One region of the Chengkuizengella sp. SCS-71B genome, then DNA from elsewhere that is predicted to be linked to it. Evidence: a T-box and tRNA genes for the amino acid it is inferred to sense, from the RefSeq annotation. Region 1 holds a T-box; the other regions hold tRNA genes.

Region 1 (2,244 bases):
AATAGAAAAGAAAGAAATCATTGAAGAAGTAAAAGAAGAAAAAAAGGAAAAACCTGCTGCCCATAAAAAAGTTGAAATGAAAATTGAAATGAAAAAAGAAATCAAGAAGGAAGTAAAAGAGGAAACTAAAGAAGAAATTGATAAGAAACAAGTCAAATCTGAAGCTAAAAAATCAAAAAAAGAAAATGTAGAGAATATATCAGATGTTGAGGAAACAGAGTTAGATGATAATTCAAATGTAGAAGCCCTTGAAGAAAATGAGAATGAGCAAAAAGAAAGTAAATCCTCTAAGTTCAAAATTGCATTTTTAAGTAAGAAATCATCAAACGAAGAGTCAACAGAAAATAAATTTTCTAATAAATTAAAATCTTTATTACATAAAAAAGATCATGACGAAGATGCGAATGAGAATAGAAATACGGATGATTTAGCTGATTTTGAAAATAATGAAAATACAGAAGCAACAGAGGTTAGAAACGAAGGATTAGAATGGAAGAAATTGTTTTTAACAGATGAAGAAGAATCACATAAATTTAAAAAGGTAAGAATGTGTATTGTGCAGAAGGAAGAAACCTTAGAATCGATAGCAAATAAATATGAATTAAATCCAAGAGAAATACTGTTATACAACCGGTTTAGTGACCAAGAAGATGTATTCGCAGGTCAGGTTATTTATATTCCTCAGAAATAAAAAATTAAGAACATGAGTGAAAAAAATCGCCCTATTGATGATCTTTAAGAGATCATAAAGGGCGATTTTTTGTGGGTATCTTTTTGATCAAGCTTGAAGTTGTTTAAATTCATTAACAACAGCTTATTTTTTAGGGTGTATTTTATGTTTATGAATGCAGTATAGTTGGTTATGATGATAATATAACAAAAAATGTAGAAAATATTGACTGCGTGAAAGAACACAGGTATGATATGAGTTATAAAATTAAAAACGAAGAAAGGGAGTAGTAAGTAGCTAAACCTTCAGAGAACGGAACCCTTGGCTGTGAGGTTTCGTAGGATGTAACTGCTGAAGTCGCCCTGGAGTTGCAAATAAATTGTTTCTCAAAGTTTTTTTGATGAACAATCATGCCGGCTACAGCCGTTATCTGTTTGAGTGTCGTTCATTTTATGATGAATCGAAATTAAGGTGGTACCACGGAAGCAAAACCTTTCGTCCTTTGAGGATGAGGGTTTTTTTATATTTACATTTGGTTTATAAAATATAGGAGGGAAATAGCATGGCAGAATTAAAATCAGGTATTGAAATGCCTACAACTTATAATCCGAAAGACGCAGAACAGAAATGGTATGATTATTGGTTGAAAAATAAATATTTTGAAGCGGGAAAACGAAAAGATGCAGAAACCTATACTATCGTGATTCCACCCCCTAATGTAACGGGAATGTTGCATATCGGTCATGCTTTGACCTTTACTTTACAAGATATATTAATTCGAATGAAAAGAATGCAGGGTTATGATACTTTATGGCTTCCAGGTACTGACCATGCAGGTATTGCAACCCAAGCTAAGGTAGAGCAAAAACTCCGAGAAGAAGGTACTTCAGGCCATGTGTTAGGTCGTGAGAAATTTATAGAAAAAACCTGGGAATGGAAAGAGAAATATGCAGGTACTATTCGTGATCAATGGAGTAAGATAGGTTTGTCATTAGATTATTCTCGAGAAAGATTTACTTTAGATGAAGGTCTTTCTGAAGCTGTACGCGAAGTGTTTGTGAAACTATATGAAAAAGGTTATATTTATCGAGGAAAATATATTATTAACTGGGATCCAACTGCAGCAACAGCACTTTCAGATATAGAAGTTGAATACAAGGAAGTACAAGGGAAATTATATCACTTACAATATCCACTTGCTGATGGAAGTGGAACGATTACAGTTGCTACAACACGCCCTGAAACGATGTTAGGGGATACCGCTGTTGCCGTTTATCCTAGTGATGAAAGGTATGCAGATATGATTGGTAAAAAAATACGATTACCGATTATAGATAGAGAAATTCCTGTCATAGCCGACCAGTATGTTGATAAAGAGTTTGGTAGTGGTGCAGTAAAAATTACACCTGCTCATGATCCCAATGATTTTGAGATCGGTCAACGTCATGAATTACCACAAGTTTTGGTGATGGATGAATCAGGGAAAATGAATGAAAATGCTGGAAAATATCAAGGTTTGGATCGTTTTGAATGCCGTAAACAAATTGTAAAAGATCTTGAAGCACAGGGAGTGC
Region 2 (2,244 bases), 220 kb from region 1:
ATTCGAACTCGCGACCCTCGCCTTGGCAAGGCGATGCTCTACCACTGAGCCACGTCCGCGTAATGGCTGGGGATACAGGATTCGAACCTGTGCATGACGGAGTCAAAGTCCGTTGCCTTACCGCTTGGCTAATCCCCAATGGGGCGATCGAAGGGAATCGAACCCTCGAATGCCGGAGCCACAATCCGGTGCGTTAACCACTTCGCCACGACCGCCGCAATAACTTAAGTTTTTCTTAAAATCTTTCTGGCAGGGGCAGCAGGAATTGAACCCACACTAACGGTTTTGGAGACCGCTGTTCTACCTTTAAACTATGCCCCTATATATGGTGGAGGATGATGGATTCGAACCACCGAACCCGATGGGAACAGATTTACAGTCTGCTGCGTTTGGCCACTTCGCTAATCCTCCAAAATGGTGCCGTCGAGAGGACTTGAACCCCCAACCTACTGATTACAAGTCAGTTGCTCTACCAGTTGAGCTACAACGGCGTTTATTTCTCTTAGAAAATGGTGGCTCGAGACAGAATCGAACTGCCGACACGAGGATTTTCAGTCCTCTGCTCTACCGACTGAGCTATCGAGCCTTACTTTGCCTACTTAATAATGATTGTAATGGCGGAGCTGACGGGATACTCTTCACTTCGTTACGAGATTGCGATGTAACCCTTTCGAAGTTTATGCTCCAACGAACCCATTGGGTTCATCATCCCTTGTTATGTTTTAAATGGCGGAGCTGACGGGATTCGAACCCGCGATCTCCTGCGTGACAGGCAGGCATGTTAGGCCTCTACACCACAGCTCCACATTATTATTTGGTTGCGGGGGCAGGATTTGAACCTACGACCTTCGGGTTATGAGCCCGACGAGCTACCAGACTGCTCCACCCCGCGATAATATTATGGTGGACGCTGACGGGATCGAACCGCCGACCCTCTGCTTGTAAGGCAGATGCTCTCCCAGCTGAGCTAAGCGTCCATATGTACTTGTTTAGCATTTGGGATTTCATTATCCCTTGATGCTTTACTTTAGGTGGTGACCCGTACGGGATACTCTTCATTTCATTACGAGACTGCGATGCAATCACATATAAAGATTATGCTCCGACGAACCCTAGGATTCATTATCCCTTGATGCTTTACTTTAGGTGGTGACCCGTACGGGATTCGAACCCGTGTTACCGCCGTGAAAGGGCGGTGTCTTAACCGCTTGACCAACGGGCCTAATATATATGTTAACCTGAGTGGCGGAGAGAGAGGGATTCGAACCCTCGAGACGCTTGTGACGCCTACACGATTTCCAATCGTGCTCCTTCGGCCAGCTCGGACACCTCTCCATGGCTCCCCGAACAGGACTCGAACCTGTGACAACTCGGTTAACAGCCGAGTGCTCTACCAACTGAGCTATCAGGGAATGTTTAGAGAAACTCGCTTCAGGGTGTTCCCTGAAAACTAGATGCGAAACAAAGAGTAAATAAAACGTCACAAATGCGAGTTTATCAAATGATTAGTCAAATGTCAATACATATTTGCGAGTAATTATTGGAACTTCAACCTAGTACCAATATTACTATTTAAGTTTACTTGGATAAGCCCTCGACCGATTAGTATTCGTCAGCTCCATGCATTGCTGCACTTCCACCCCGAACCTATCAACCTCGTCGTCTTCAAGGGGTCTTACTAAATTGGGAAATCTCATCTTGAGGGGGGCTTCACGCTTAGATGCTTTCAGCGCTTATCCCTTCCGTACTTGGCTACCCAGCTATGCTTCTGGCGAAACAACTGGTACACCAGCGGTACGTCCATCCCGGTCCTCTCGTACTAAGGACAGCTCCTCTCAAATTTCCTACGCCCACGACAGATAGGGACCGAACTGTCTCACGACGTTCTGAACCCAGCTCGCGTACCGCTTTAATGGGCGAACAGCCCAACCCTTGGGACCTACTTCAGCCCCAGGATGCGATGAGCCGACATCGAGGTGCCAAACCTCCCCGTCGATGTGGACTCTTGGGGGAGATAAGCCTGTTATCCCCAGGGTAGCTTTTATCCGTTGAGCGATGGCCCTTCCATTCGGTACCACCGGATCACTAAGCCCGACTTTCGTCCCTGCTCGACCTGTACGTCTTGCAGTCAAGCTCCCTTATGCCTTTGCACTCTTCGAATGATTTCCAACCATTCTGAGGGAACCTTAGGGCGCCTCCGTTACGCTTTAGGAGGCGACCGCCCCAGTCAAACTACCCGCCTGA
Region 3 (2,244 bases), 800 kb from region 1:
GCCCTTATAACATTATGACGCTTATCCTTTTCTAATGTCTCAATCTTAGTTTTAAAAGTTTCCAGTAACTCTTGTATGAAATTAGCACGTAAAGATTTACTCATTTCTCTGATTTCTTCTACGACATCAAGTAATTCTTTACCTCCCTGATGAACCAAAACCTCACCTAGAATATTGCCTAAAAAACGAACATCTCTACGTAACGGATCTGTTTTATTCGTATCTACAGTAGTTTCAACCAACTCTCACACCTCATCCTCATTAAAATGATATAAATATATGATACTAAAAAAAGGATCAAAAATCTCTAATTTAACAAAAATAATGAATTTCCATTAATTGAAATTAATAATTATGTACTATAGATTCATTTATACCTGTATAAATATACAATTATGGGAAGGTTCAGATTTTAATTCAACAAATCATCTATATTCACTAGTGATATACTGTGTTAGGGGAGTATACAAATTGCACTACTATAATTCAATTTATATTAATTCAGATCTGAAAATCTAAATTAATATGATATTAAAAAAAAAGACCCTATAGGTCATTATAATAAGATGGAGCGGGTGATGGGAATCGAACCCACGCGACCAGCTTGGAAGGCTGGAGTTCTACCATTGAACTACACCCGCATATTAAATTTAAAGTGGTCGGGACGACACGATTTGAACATGCGACCCCTTGGTCCCAAACCAAGTGCTCTACCAAGCTGAGCTACGTCCCGATGTAATATAGTTGAAATGGCACGCCCTGAGAGATACAGTTCCTGACCGCGATGTTTCTGCTTTCGAAGCTTATGCTCCGACGAACTCTAACGTTCAAATTATCTCTAGCGTTTAGTATTTCAATGATGTTTCAAAATGGCACGCCCTGAGAGATTCGAACTCCCGACCTTTTGATTCGTAGTCAAACGCTCTATCCAGCTGAGCTAAGGGCGTATGGAGCGGACGACGAGATTCGAACTCGCGACCCTCGCCTTGGCAAGGCGATGCTCTACCACTGAGCCACGTCCGCAAATGGTGCGCGTGAAGGGAGTCGAACCCCCACGTCGTAAGACGCTAGATCCTAAGTCTAGTGCGTCTGCCAATTCCGCCACACGCGCATAAATAAAATGGTGAGCCATGAAGGATTCGAACCTTCGACACCCTGATTAAAAGTCAGGTGCTCTACCGACTGAGCTAATGGCTCTCATAATGGCTGGGGATACAGGATTCGAACCTGTGCATGACGGAGTCAAAGTCCGTTGCCTTACCGCTTGGCTAATCCCCATCAATTTGGGTTGTAACAGTGCCGTCGAGAGGACTTGAACCCCCAACCTACTGATTACAAGTCAGTTGCTCTACCAGTTGAGCTACAACGGCAAGCTATTGATGGTGGACGCTGACGGGATCGAACCGCCGACCCTCTGCTTGTAAGGCAGATGCTCTCCCAGCTGAGCTAAGCGTCCATATTGTTGATAGAGTATAAGGAATAAGCCAAGGATCCCTGCAAAGATATTGTTGTCCGAACGGAAGCTCCGACGAACCCTGGGATTCATTATCCCTTGATGCTTTTACTTTAGATGGTGACCCGTACGGGATACTCTTCATTTCATTACGAGACTACGATGCAATCACATATGAAGATTATGCTCCGACGAACCCTGGGATTCATTATCCCTTGATGATTTTCTTTAGATGGTGACCCGTACGGGATTCGAACCCGTGTTACCGCCGTGAAAGGGCGGTGTCTTAACCGCTTGACCAACGGGCCACATTAATATGATAAGCTCCCAACCGGATTCGAACCGGTGACCTCTTCCTTACCATGGAAGCACTCTACCTACTGAGCTATGGGAGCATATGGCTCCCCGAACAGGACTCGAACCTGTGACAACTCGGTTAACAGCCGAGTGCTCTACCAACTGAGCTATCAGGGACCATTACATACAGTAAATAGAGAATTAAAGCTTGGCAACGTCCTACTCTCCCAGGACCTTGCGGTCCAAGTACCATCGGCGCTGGAGGGCTTAACGGTCGTGTTCGGTATGGGAACGCGTGGTACCCCTCCGCCATCATCACCAAACATTTAAGGATATTTATTTATATTCCCTAAAAACTAGATGCGAAACAAAGATAAGCTTGGAATCTTTATTTTGAATGTATTTGGATAAGCCCTCGACCGATTAGTATTCGTCAGCTCCATGCATTGCTGCACTTCCACCCCGAACCTATCAACCTCGTCGTCTTCAAGGGG

Evidence for each region. A T-box is a leader RNA that pairs with one kind of tRNA and senses whether it is charged. The one in region 1 lies ahead of VQL36_RS15770 (valine--tRNA ligase), so its partner is inferred to be a tRNA-Val.
Region 2: it encodes a tRNA-Val, which carries the amino acid that the T-box ahead of VQL36_RS15770 (valine--tRNA ligase) is inferred to sense. The anticodon was not compared.
Region 3: it encodes a tRNA-Val, which carries the amino acid that the T-box ahead of VQL36_RS15770 (valine--tRNA ligase) is inferred to sense. The anticodon was not compared.

The regions. Positions count from the first base shown of each region.
Region 1 covers NZ_JAZHSH010000001.1:3,241,863-3,244,106, reverse strand. The annotation lists gene VQL36_RS15775 (LysM peptidoglycan-binding domain-containing protein) at 1-691, shown strand, start outside; T-box leader at 938-1,176, shown strand; gene VQL36_RS15770 (valine--tRNA ligase) at 1,233-2,244, shown strand, end outside.
Region 2 covers NZ_JAZHSH010000001.1:3,460,070-3,462,313, forward strand. The annotation lists tRNA gene VQL36_RS16975 (tRNA-Gly) at 1-59, opposite strand, end outside; tRNA gene VQL36_RS16980 (tRNA-Gln) at 64-138, opposite strand; tRNA gene VQL36_RS16985 (tRNA-His) at 140-215, opposite strand; tRNA gene VQL36_RS16990 (tRNA-Trp) at 248-321, opposite strand; tRNA gene VQL36_RS16995 (tRNA-Tyr) at 327-411, opposite strand; tRNA gene VQL36_RS17000 (tRNA-Thr) at 416-491, opposite strand; tRNA gene VQL36_RS17005 (tRNA-Phe) at 511-586, opposite strand; tRNA gene VQL36_RS17010 (tRNA-Asp) at 728-804, opposite strand; tRNA gene VQL36_RS17015 (tRNA-Met) at 816-892, opposite strand; tRNA gene VQL36_RS17020 (tRNA-Val) at 902-977, opposite strand; tRNA gene VQL36_RS17025 (tRNA-Glu) at 1,148-1,222, opposite strand; tRNA gene VQL36_RS17030 (tRNA-Ser) at 1,244-1,335, opposite strand; tRNA gene VQL36_RS17035 (tRNA-Asn) at 1,337-1,412, opposite strand; rRNA gene VQL36_RS17040 (23S ribosomal RNA) at 1,583-2,244, opposite strand, start outside.
Region 3 covers NZ_JAZHSH010000001.1:4,038,976-4,041,219, forward strand. The annotation lists gene ppc (phosphoenolpyruvate carboxylase) at 1-242, opposite strand, end outside; tRNA gene VQL36_RS19650 (tRNA-Gly) at 568-641, opposite strand; tRNA gene VQL36_RS19655 (tRNA-Pro) at 657-733, opposite strand; tRNA gene VQL36_RS19660 (tRNA-Arg) at 871-947, opposite strand; tRNA gene VQL36_RS19665 (tRNA-Gly) at 949-1,023, opposite strand; tRNA gene VQL36_RS19670 (tRNA-Leu) at 1,027-1,111, opposite strand; tRNA gene VQL36_RS19675 (tRNA-Lys) at 1,122-1,197, opposite strand; tRNA gene VQL36_RS19680 (tRNA-Gln) at 1,204-1,278, opposite strand; tRNA gene VQL36_RS19685 (tRNA-Thr) at 1,298-1,370, opposite strand; tRNA gene VQL36_RS19690 (tRNA-Val) at 1,381-1,456, opposite strand; tRNA gene VQL36_RS19695 (tRNA-Glu) at 1,687-1,761, opposite strand; tRNA gene VQL36_RS19700 (tRNA-Thr) at 1,776-1,848, opposite strand; tRNA gene VQL36_RS19705 (tRNA-Asn) at 1,852-1,927, opposite strand; rRNA gene rrf (5S ribosomal RNA) at 1,957-2,073, opposite strand; rRNA gene VQL36_RS19715 (23S ribosomal RNA) at 2,154-2,244, opposite strand, start outside.